One region of the Shimia sp. W99 genome, then DNA from elsewhere that is predicted to be linked to it. Evidence: riboswitches for the same ligand, from Rfam matches in the RefSeq annotation. Region 1 holds a riboswitch; the other holds the start of a gene.
What was found. Region 1 has a riboswitch for cobalamin ahead of ACS3QZ_RS06945 (DUF1636 family protein). Riboswitches for the same ligand answer to the same signal wherever they lie in the genome.
Positions count from the first base shown of each region.

Region 2: another riboswitch for cobalamin. It lies ahead of ACS3QZ_RS12420 (CbtB domain-containing protein); the one in region 1 lies ahead of ACS3QZ_RS06945 (DUF1636 family protein).

Region 1 is NZ_JBSQBU020000001.1:1,402,782-1,408,523, forward strand. It holds gene ACS3QZ_RS06920 (cobyric acid synthase) at 1-572, opposite strand, end outside; gene ACS3QZ_RS06925 (Lin0512 family protein) at 576-920, opposite strand; gene ACS3QZ_RS06930 (Lin0512 family protein) at 917-1,267, opposite strand; gene cobO (cob(I)yrinic acid a,c-diamide adenosyltransferase) at 1,267-1,875, opposite strand; gene ACS3QZ_RS06940 (NnrS family protein) at 1,945-3,045, opposite strand; cobalamin riboswitch at 3,085-3,297, shown strand; gene ACS3QZ_RS06945 (DUF1636 family protein) at 3,379-3,762, shown strand; gene cobW (cobalamin biosynthesis protein CobW) at 3,759-4,796, shown strand; gene cobN (cobaltochelatase subunit CobN) at 4,802-5,742, shown strand, end outside.
Region 2 is NZ_JBSQBU020000001.1:2,516,053-2,521,794, forward strand. It holds gene smc (chromosome segregation protein SMC) at 1-2,385, opposite strand, end outside; cobalamin riboswitch at 2,588-2,798, shown strand; gene ACS3QZ_RS12420 (CbtB domain-containing protein) at 2,838-3,008, shown strand; gene ACS3QZ_RS12425 (CbtA family protein) at 3,030-3,716, shown strand; gene ACS3QZ_RS12430 (Aq_1262 family (lipo)protein) at 3,789-5,411, opposite strand; gene ACS3QZ_RS12435 (PhoX family protein) at 5,489-5,742, opposite strand, start outside.

The DNA of each region.
Region 1 (5,742 bases):
GCAACACGCGCCGTATCGTCAGCATCCATGACCGCCTGAGTTCCAACAATCTGGGCGATCACCCCGCCCCGGTCAATATCCCCCGCAAGGATCACCGGCACATCCGCCGCCTGCGCAAAACCCATATTGGCAATATCGCCTTTGCGCAGATTGACCTCGGCCGGGCTGCCCGCGCCCTCGATAATCACCAGATCATTATGTGATTTCAATCGGTTGAAACTCTCAAGCACAGCCCCCATCAGGGTCGGCTTCAACTTGGCATAGTCCCGTGCCCTGGCCGTAGTCAGCCTTTTGCCCTGCACCACGACCTGCGCACCAACGTCTGTTTCGGGCTTCAGAAGCACCGGGTTCATGTCCACCGTCAGAGGCTTGCCACACGCCAACGCCTGCAACGCCTGCGCCCGCCCGATCTCGCCACCGTCGCTGGTCACGGCGGCATTGTTGGACATGTTTTGCGGCTTGAACGGCGATACCGAAAGCCCCCGCCGCACCGCCGCCCGGCACAGCCCGGCCACAAGCATCGACTTGCCGACGTTGGACCCCGTTCCCTGTATCATCACCGCACGTGACATGACCTACCCCTGTTTCGGCAGGAAAGCTTCCACCGCCGCGCTTGCAATCACCAGCACATTGCCGCTGTCCGGGTTGGTCACGTTCTGCCCACCAAACACCGCCTTAACCTCGGCTTGCCCACGCGGCAGCGTCGTCAAAAGTACTCCGCAATCAACCTTGTCCGGCTCTTGTACCCCAACCGTCACCTGGACGCGCATGGCCGCGTGATCCATACCAAGTGCATCGAACATCGGGATCGACGAATGCCGGATCGCATCCTCAATCGCGCGCGCTGCGGCCTTTGTATAATCCTGACCGTACTGGTCGTTCCCCATACCCATCTCGATAATGAAGCGCTGCTCGCTCATGCGGCACCCTCCAGATCGAGCGCCACCGAGATGGCGACGTTGGCAATAACCGTCGGCTTGCCGCCGTCGGCGCGCTGCACGTCCAAACCACCCTGCGCCACGGCGACGGAGACCTCGCCATAAGGAAAAACCGCGGCCACCTGGGCCACATCCACCGCATCCGGCTGTTGAACTGCCACATCAACAGTGATTTGCATCTCGCTTTTTTGCTTACCAAAAAGCTCGGCCAAGTTGATCGAATTATGCCACAACGCGTCGCGCACCGCGCGACAGGCAGCCTCGGTGTAATCCTGCCGCCGAAGCGACGTTCCCATTCCGAACTCGGTCAACAGACGTTTGACGGCCATCAGAACTCCACCCCCGCCTGCGCCTTGATACCATCCCGGAACGGGTGTTTGACCAGCGTCATTTCCGTCACCAAATCAGCCGCCTCGATCAACTCGGGCTTGGAGTTGCGCCCTGTGCAAAGCACATGGGTCATCTCCGGCTTCTCGCTCAAAAGAAAGTCCACCACTTCGTCAATATCGAGATAGTCATTGCGTAGCGCGATATTGATCTCGTCCAGCATCACGAACCGGTTCGCGGGGTCGCGGATCAGCTCTTTTGCCAAATCCCAACCTGCCTGCGCCTTGGCAATGTCGCGTTCGCGGTCCTGCGTCTCCCAGGTAAACCCCTCACCCGAGACGTGGAATTTCACCTCCTCGGGAAAATGCTCCTCCAGAAAAGCCCGTTCCCCGGTCGCCATCGCCCCCTTGATGAATTGCACCACCGCAACCGGCATGCCATGCGCGATACATCGCATGATCATTCCGAATCCCGAGCTGGACTTGCCCTTGCCGGGCCCCGTATGCACGATGATCAGTCCCTTTTCGTCCGTCTTTGTCGCCATCATGCGATCGCGCGCGGCCTTGATTTTCTTCATCTTTTCGGTGTGGCGCGTGTTCTGATCGGTCATGTCGCTCTCTTTGGGCAAGGTGTATTGCGCGGCACGAAACCATAGCGCTGCACCAAGTACAAGCGCCCCTCATTTTCCGCGTGCACCGCTGAACACCGGGCGCGGCACCGGCCCGTGCAGATGCGGCAGCATGACGACGAGGTAGATCAGCCAGCCTGCACACCACAGCCCCGCCGCCGCATCAAGCAACCCGCCCATGCGCAGGATCACCGCCGTCATGACAAGCCCGAATGCCGCCCCCACGCCCCGGCGCGCCTTCAACACGCCGGTCGCGCGCCAAGCGAACGCCCGCGCCGAGACCGCCATGATCAAACCGCCCATCGCACCCATCGCCAAGGCATGAAACCCTGCTGCCACGGGCCATAAGTCCATCGCCCGTGCCACGCCCATCGCCAAGAGTCCAGCGGGCAGCCAAAGATACGCAACCACCAGCATCGCCAATAGAGTGTCTCGCGTTGCCACCCTGACCGGCCACTTCGCGACCTGCACCAGCAATAGAACGCTCACGGCCAATGCCCATGCCCCCGGTGCCACGCCACTTGCGGCAACGCCAATCGCCAGCGCCGCGATCATCCAGGGTCCCGCTACAGACTTTCTGCCAACCGCATTGAAAAGAAACGCCGGCACCATTCGCCCACCGACGAACACCAACAAGGCAGCAAAACCCAATACCGGCCACGTGCTCGCTTCACCCCGCCACAGGAAAAGAACCGACCCGACACCAGCCAAAAGACAGATCGTGATGAAGGCCGGGCGCCACTGCCGCCCGCCCTGCTTGGCCTCCCAGATCAAGCAGCCCGCCACGCTCCAAAAAAACGCCGTGGACAATGGCGCTGCAAGCGCGGAGCCCAAAAGCACCAGCGCCCGCGCCACGATCCACAGTGCGGCAATCCCGATCAGCCGCCAGCCGCCAACCGGAGCCCGCCCGGTCCAGCTGCTGCATGCGGTCAGCAAATACCCCGCCAGCGCCGCCCCGCCGAAACCGAATGTCATCTCGTGGATGTGCCACGCCAAACCCGCTTCCAGATTCGGCCAGATCCCTGCGCCCCATTGCCAAAAACCCACCGAAACCGCCGCCCAAAGCGCCGCCAGCGGGAACATCACGCGAAAAGATGCGACCCAAAGGCCGGTTTCGGGCCACACCCGGTCGCTTGTAGGGTTCTGGGACATCAACGGCCCACTCTCCTGCTTGACAAAGACCCCCACGCTGCCTCACTTGGGCGCGCTGGTGCCTGTTTGTAGAACAGGTGAATAGGGAATGCGACACGGGGCAGGACATTGCCCCCAAGCGCAGCCGCCCCCGCGACCGTGACCGGAAAGGTCGCCCGATGCCACTGGATCTCTTCCGGGAAGGCCGGGCCACCGCAGGCCAAAGCGCCGAAATCCGCAAGCCGGGAGACCTGCCAGCAAACGAGATGACGTGAACCGGACGGGGTGTTTCCGGTGTCGGGCTGATGCAATGCAACCCGTCGCTGTTCCCCGTCCCCGACAAGGGAAGACAAGATGGCCGACGCCGACGCACCTGTCGAATTGCTGGTCTGCACCACCTGCCGTGCCGGGGCCCCGACCGATCAGGAAGGCCCCCGCCCCGGCACCCGGCTTTTCGAGGCGCTGCAAGCGGCAGACCTGCCGTCCCACGTGACCCTGCGCGGGGTCGAGTGTTTTTCCAATTGCGACCACGGCTGTTCCATCACCCTGCGCGGTGGCGACGAACGCTGGACCTATGTCTATGGCAATTTCACCGGAGCCGAGGACGCGGAACTGGTGGCCGACGGCGTCACCAAATACGCCGCAACCGCCGATGGGCTTGTGCCATGGCGCGAGCGCTCCATCCATTTCCGCAAGAACTGCATCGCCCGAATTCCCCCCCTGGAGATCCCCGAATGAGCACTCTCGAAAAACTCCCCGTCACCGTGATCACCGGCTTTCTTGGCTCGGGCAAGACCACGCTGATCCGCAACCTCATGCAGAACCCGCAGGGTAAACGCCTGGCCGTGGTGGTCAACGAATTCGGCGACGTCGGCGTGGACGGAGAAATCCTGAAATCCTGCGCGATCCCCGATTGCCCGGCGGAAAACATCATGGAACTGGCCAACGGCTGTATCTGCTGTACCGTGGCTGACGATTTCATCCCCACAATCGAGGCCCTCATGGCGCTTGAGCCGCGCCCCGATCACATCCTGATCGAAACATCCGGCCTTGCCCTGCCCAAACCGCTTTTGAAAGCGTTTGACTGGCCCGACATCCGCTCGAAAATCACTGTCGACGGCGTGATCGCGCTGGCCGATGCCGAGGCCGTAGCCGATGGTCGCTTTGCGCCCAACGTCGCCGCCGTCGATGCGCAGCGCGAAGCGGACGAAGGGCTGGACCACGAAACCCCGCTTTCCGAAGTCTTCGAGGATCAGGTTTCCTGCGCTGACATCGTACTACTGACGAAACCCGATCTTGCTGGCCCCGAAGGCGTGGCCAAGGCCAAGGCCATCGTGCTCGCCGAAGCCCCACGCCCCCTACCTGTGGTCGAAGTCGCCGAAGGTGAAGTCGACCCGCGCGTGATCCTGGGTCTTGGCGCGGCTGCCGAGGATGATATGGACAACCGCCCCTCCCATCACGACGGCCATGACGATCATGAACATGACGATTTCGAAAGCGTCGTGATCGACATCCCAGAGCAATCGGATCCCGTAGCATTCGCGGCCAAGATCGAGAAACTGGCCAAGGAACAGAACATCCTGCGCGTCAAAGGCTACGCCGCCGTCGCCGGCAAACCCATGCGCCTTTTGGTTCAGGCTGTGGGCGCACGCGTCCGTCATCAGTTCGACCGCCCGTGGAGGCCGGAAGAAGCCCGTCAGGGCCGCATGGTGGTCATTGCCGAGCATGACGACATCAACCCCGACAAGATCCGGGCCGCTCTGGTAGACTAAATCCCATGCACGTCGTCTTTCGCGAAAGCCACGGGTTGGATGAGACCGAAACCCCGATCGACCTGGGCCAGTCCCCGGCCGATCTGGTGGCGCTGTCATTTTCCGATTCCGACCTTGGCGCATTCGCGGCAGGCTGGCACCGCGCGGGTGGCGATCTGCCCTCGCTCCGGCTCGCCAATCTCGCGGCGCTAAAACACCCGCTTTCCGTCGATACCTACATCGAACAGACCTTGCACGGCGCCAAGGCCATCCTGATCCGCCTGATCGGCGGCATTTCCTATTGGCCTTATGGCATCCAACAGGTTCAGGCACTGGCTCAGGAAAAGGGCATCGCGCTCGCCGTGCTGCCCGCAGATGGTCGTCCCGACGAACGACTTGACGAGGTCTCGACCCTCCCGGTGAGCACGCTGCATCGTCTGACCCACCTCTGTGACACCGGCGGTGCGATCGCCGCACAGGCCGCCTTGGCACAGCTTGCCTTGGCCGCAGGGCTTTATGCGCGCCCTGTGCCCGGCTCCAAGAACCTGCCCGATGTCGGCGCATGGACGCCCGAATCCGGTCTTTGCAAAGCCGAGGACATCTGCGATCCGTCCAAGCCCCTGATCGCACTGACCTTCTACCGCGCATATGTCAGCGCCGCAGACACCGCGCCAATCGAGGCCATGTTTGCCGCGTTCCGAAGCCGCGGCTTTGACGTGATCGGCCTGTTTGCCCCCTCACTCAAACAGCCTCAGGCCGCCGCATGGCTGGCTGATCAGTTGCGTACGCTCACGCCAGCCGCCATCGTCAACGCCACGGCCTTCTCCGGCAAGGGTGATGACGGCACCTCTCCTCTGGATGCTACGGACGCACCGGTTTTTCAGGTCGCGCTTTCCACATCTCGCCGCAAAGCCTGGGCCGAGGCCGAACGCGGTCTGTCTCCGGCGGACCTTGCCATGCATGTGGT
Region 2 (5,742 bases), 1.1 Mb from region 1:
CCAGCCACTGATTTCCTTGGTCACTTCCTGTGACCGCTTGAGCCGGGCCTCGCCTTCGCGGCGCACCTCGTCATGGGCAGAGCGGCGCGACATCATCATGATGCGCGCGGCTTCGACCGTCATCTTCACGTCCTCGACGTCCTGACGTGCCTTGTCGAGATCCCCCAGATCGTCCAGCCCGCGCTCGGCCTCAAGCACCTGCGCACGCGCAGACATCGACTCTTCTTCGTGGCGGGTCACGGCCAGCCCCAGCGATTCAAGCCGCCCCTCGGCAAGGTTGCGATCCGCTTCGGCACGGCTCAGCGCGCGATTGGCATCGGCCACCGCCTTGTCCGCCTCGCGCCGGGCCAGACGCGCGGCCTTGTCGACCTCGGCCAGATCACGCAGGCGCATCTGCAGGGTCTCATGCGCCTGAACGGCACCATCCGCGCGGGCCGTGGCCTGTGCCATGGACTGCTTCAACTCTTCCAGACGGTTGAGCTGTTGCAGGCGCAGCGCCGCCGCGCTTGGCGCGTCTTCGGCCCAAGCACGATACCCATCCCAGCGCCACAGATCGCCTTCCAGAGACACCAGCCTCTGACCCGGCTTCAACAAGGGCTGCAAGCGCGGTGCATCTTCGCTCGACGCCAGTCCGATCTGGCTCATCCGCCGTTCCAGAACCTCGGGCACCGACACGTGCTGCACCAGCGATGTGACCCCGTCTGGCAAGGGTTGATCCTCGGGATAGGGCGGCAGCACGTACCAGCCAGAGGGGCCATCCTCGTCCACTTCCGGCGCGCGCAGATCATCCGCCATCGCCGCACCCAGCGCCTTCTCAAAGCCCTGCTGCACCTGAAGCCGATCAAGGATCTGCCCACCCTCGGCCGTGTCCCGCTCCACCAGCTTGGCCAGTGCCGTGGTCTCGGCCCGAAGCGCGTTCAGCTCGCCTTCGGCCTCGGAGCGTTCGGCGCGGGCATCTGCCTCGCGCGCCTGCGTCTCGGCGCGTTCCTCTTCGGTCGCGGCCAGCCGTTCCTCGGCAGCCTGCGCCACCTCGATGGCCTCTTCCTCGGCCTCACGCGCGTGCTCAAGCTCCTGGGCAGACCGCTCCAGTGCTTCCCGCGACTCGGCCACGGCGGCGCGCGCCTTTTCGGCTTCGGTCTCGCTCTTGGCCTGGGTCTTGCGGCTGTCCTCCAGCAAACGATGCGCCGACTGGTGCCGGGCAGCAAGCCGCGCCACGTCCTCGGTCAGCTGCGCCAGTTCCGATTCGCGCTCCTGCAACACGCTTGCCGCCTCGCGCGCTTCGTCCGCGGCCGCTTCGAGACGCTCGGCGTGGCCTTCCCCGGCCTTGGCCAGTTCGCGTTGTTCCCATTCAAGCCGCTCGATGGTTTCCCCGGCATCCCGGTTCAACCCGGCCTCGCGTTCCATGTCGTGGGCCAGTTGCACGATGCGATTCTTCAGCGTCTCGATGATCTGCAGCGCGTGGGCTTCCTGATCGTTGAGCGTATCGCGCTGTACCTGCAGGCGCTGCAGAACGGCGGCGGCGATAGCCTCTTCCTCGCGCAAGGGCGGCAGGGCTTCATCCCGCGCCACCCGCGCCTTGGCCGCAGCGCGCGCCGCGCCTTCGGCCTGCGCCGCGCCGGTGGTGCGCTCGCGCAATTCGTCATCAGCCTTGGCGCGCGCCTCGTCCGCTTCTTTCCAGCGACGATAGAGCAACAGTCCCTCAGACTGACGCAGCTCCTCGCCAATCGCGCGGTAGCGAGCGGCCTGCCGGGCCTGCCGCGCAAGTTGCGCCAGCTGGTTGGCCAGCTGCTCGATCACATCATCGACGCGTGCCAGATTGGTCTCGGCGCCCTTGAGCTTGAGTTCCGCCTCGTGGCGACGTTGGTACAGGCCCGAAATCCCGGCGGCTTCCTCAAGAATGCGGCGGCGGTTCTTGGGCTTGGCGTTGATCAGCTCCGCGATCTGGCCCTGCCGGACAAGCGCCGGGGAATGGGCACCGGTCGAGGCATCGGCGAACAGCATCTGCACGTCGCGCGCGCGCACGTCCTTGGAGTTGACCTTGTAGGCGCTGCCCACGTCCCGCGTGATGCGGCGCACGATTTCAAGGCTGTCTTCGTCATTGAACCCGGCGGGCGCGAGCCGTTCAGAGTTGTCCAGAAGCAGGTTCACCTCGGCGAAGTTACGCGCCGGACGGGTCGCGGCCCCGGCAAAGATCACGTCCTCCATGCCACCGCCCCGCATCGCCGTCGGACGGTTCTCGCCCATCACCCAACGTAGCGCCTCCAGAAGATTGGATTTGCCACAGCCGTTCGGCCCGACAACCCCGGTCAGACCATCCGCGATGATCAGGTCGGTCGGATCGACAAAGCTCTTGAAGCCGTTGAGTCTGAGTTTCGAAAAGCGCAAAAGTCGTGCGTCTCCTGATTCCGGGTTCGGCAAGTCTGCAAACTGCGCCGCCCCTGAGTCAACGCCTAACCACTGAATGTGGCGACGGACCGCCAGTTATCCACAAGATATTGAACAAACCCGACCAAAGTGCAAATGCGCCACAGGCCGTTTCAGCGCATTCAGAGGTCGGAATCCGCCTTGACCAAGGGGGGGCGAACAGTCCAAACAGGAAAAGTACGGTTTCTGCGGACGCAAATGCGTGTCCAAGGATGAAATGGGAATGCGGAAACGGGCCTAGCCCAAAGCCGCAGCCGCCCCCGCGACTGTAAGCGGCGAGCGCGCGTTCAATACCACTGGAGCCCCGGCTCTGGGAAGGGAATGCACCGCGTTGACCCGCAAGCCAGGAGACCAGCCGTGCGCAATGCAACCCCAATCGCCCGTCGGGTGTGACGGGAAAGGAGACTAGGACCATGACGACCCAAACTGCATCTTTCGCCGCAGCCAAAACCCACGGCCTCGCATTCATTCTCGCGATGACCGTTGGCGTTGCCCTGCTGACCGTTTCGGGAATGGCGCAGGCCACCGTGCTGCATGACGCCGCGCACGATCAACGTCACGCGATGGCCTTTCCCTGCCACTAAGCAGGCGCCTGTCGTAAGACAATGACCAAAAATCTGTTATCCAGCGCCGTGTTCGCTGGCCTGATTGCAGGGCTGATCGCAGCCCTGCTTCAGTTCGTTTTTGTCATCCCGCTTTTGCTGGAGGGCGAACTTTATGAATCCGGTGCGCGTGTGCATTTTCTTGTTGATGGCATGACCCAGTCCGAAAAGGGCGCGCCCGGCCTTGGCAATGAATGGGGACGTCACTTGATGACCGTGGCGTTCAATGTCGTGACCTATACCGGCTACGGCCTTTTGCTTGTGGCGGCGATGGGCTTTGCCCGTGAACGCACCGGGCTGCAGATCACCGTGCAGAACGGCCTGATCTGGGGGCTGTGTGGCTTTATCGCCGTGCAACTTGCCCCGGCAATGGGCCTGCCGCCGGAACTGCCCGGAACACCCGCCGCCGAAGTGGCCCCGCGGCAGGTCTGGTGGATCGGCACGATCCTTGCCACGGCGATTGGCCTTGCGCTGATTGCCTTTGGCAGGGGCGTTCTTGTCCACGCTGTTGCCCTGCTGTTGATCCTGATGCCGCACCTGTTCGGCGCGCCGCATCTGGACACCTATTTCGGCATCGCCCCGCCCGAGCTTTCGGCAGAGTTCGCCACGATCTCGCTGGGTGTGGCTGCCGTGGGTTGGTGCCTGCTGGGGTATTTCAGCGCCTATTTCCTCGCCCGCGGCGAAGACTAGGAACCGCACAAGACAAACAAGAACAAAGCCCAACCGGCGCGATCCGGTTGGGCTTTTTCTTTACTGGCTCCTTTACTCGGCGCGGCGGTGCCAATCCAAACGGATGTCATGCTTGTAGCGGAACTCCGGCGGAAGGGTCGGTGCGGTTGCGCTGTCGATCTCGGCATGGACGTTGACCGGCGGCTTGACCGTGGCATCGCGCCCGAACAGGAAACTCTGTTCCCGGACAATCACGCGATAGGCCTTGTTCATTGCCAGCGCACGCTCCGGGCTGGGCGTGATCAGGTCGTAGACGCTGCGCCCCTGCATGGCCGCGTGATTGACCTGTCCTTTCGCATCAAACCACCGCGCCCGCATCTCGTCGTTCGAGCGGAACTCATCAGCACCACCAGCGCGTTCCAGATAGGTCGCGATCTCGCCGCGTGCCTGACCCCGGTTTGGCACATCCTGCATCAATCTGAGGTCGATATAGCCCCAGCCTTCGGCACCGGGAAGCTTGCGCGGAAAGGCCCATGTCTGGTCCAGCGTCGCCCCAACCGAGGCATGACAACCCCGGCAAAACAGCTGTTCCTCGTCGGTTTGGGGCCGCAACTCGCCATTGGCATCCTCGATGAACCCCAGCAGGGTCCAGCCAAAGCCGGTATCCATGCCGCGATCCCCAAGGTCGATATATCGGGGCAGGTTCTCGTCCAGCTTCTCCTGGTTTTCATTGCCATAAAGCGAGGCCAGCGCCGGGGCGGTATAGAGCCGCGACTTCACCATATAGCGCAGCTCCTTCATGCGCCGTGGCACATGAATTGCGCCATCCTCGCCCACACCGACATAACGCACGGAATGCAGGAACTCGGTGCCTTCGGGATAGAGCATGCGCAGCACCGGCTGATCCGACGCCGCGCCGAGGAAGTGATCGCGACGCAGGATTTTGCCGGTCTTGCCCAGCACGCCATCGCCGTTGATATCCGCGCCAATCGCCCCCTCGTCCACCATCGGCAGGGTGGTGTCTTCAAAGTCCTGAAACGCCATTTCCAGAAGCGCGAGATTGGCCATGTAGACGGCCCGCGACTCGGCGCCGTTTTCATCGGTATAGAAGGGCGCAGGCAGGCGGATCAGCACGTCATCGGTCGACCCGTTTGACGGCCAGAAGGTCGATGGCTGAGGTTTGTAGACAAAGGCCACCCACCACGATCCGTCCCGCGCCAGCCCTTGTTCATCAAAAGCCGCCGCGCCCGCGCCATAATCCGCAAGATCCGGCATCCAGCCCTGCCAGTCCTGCGCCTGCAGGCGCGCAGGCAGCGCATCGTAATTGTCCTGATTGATATAGGCGAGAATTTCGTCATCCGGGATCGCCGCCACCGCTTCAGAGCGGTCCACGAAAAGGTTGGTCCAGTGATTGACCAGCGCCGCGTCGGAAAAGGCGTACTCCTGCTGAAGCGACCCGTCGCCCATGTAGTTGGGTCGCGTGACGTCGTCATAGCTCTGATGACAAACATAGCAGGGGTTATGCTTGCCCTCGATCCGCGTGTAGCACATCGGCGGCACCGGCGCTTCGGGGTTGTAGCGCCGCCCGACAGCGGCCAGCTCCTCGGAGCCGGGCCGGGCCTGCATCAAGGCCGCGCTGTCCATGCTGTCAAGGTCGGACCCCGCCCACGCAGGCCCGGTCAACAGAAGGCAAAGAGGGACTGTGAGAGCTTTCATCGCGGCGCGTCCTTGATTGTGCAGACGGGGCGGCTCGCCTGAGCCACCCCGACAGGTCGTTTACCCTGAGCCACGGCTTAGCCGCGACGCCACAGCCACATGGCGTTGTTCTCGTGCTTGCCGGTGTCTTCCCCGATCAGCACGTCACCATTATCCAGAACCACAATGTTGTCGGGGTTCGAGATATTGTCGAGCGCACAGGCGTTGGCGCCGTTGTTCTTGTCATAGGGGCCACCGGCGACGGCGGGCACCATCATGCCGACGTTATAGTTGGGATCGAGCTTCATCTCGTAAACCACGCCGCATTTGTTCTGAGACACCTGAATGTCGC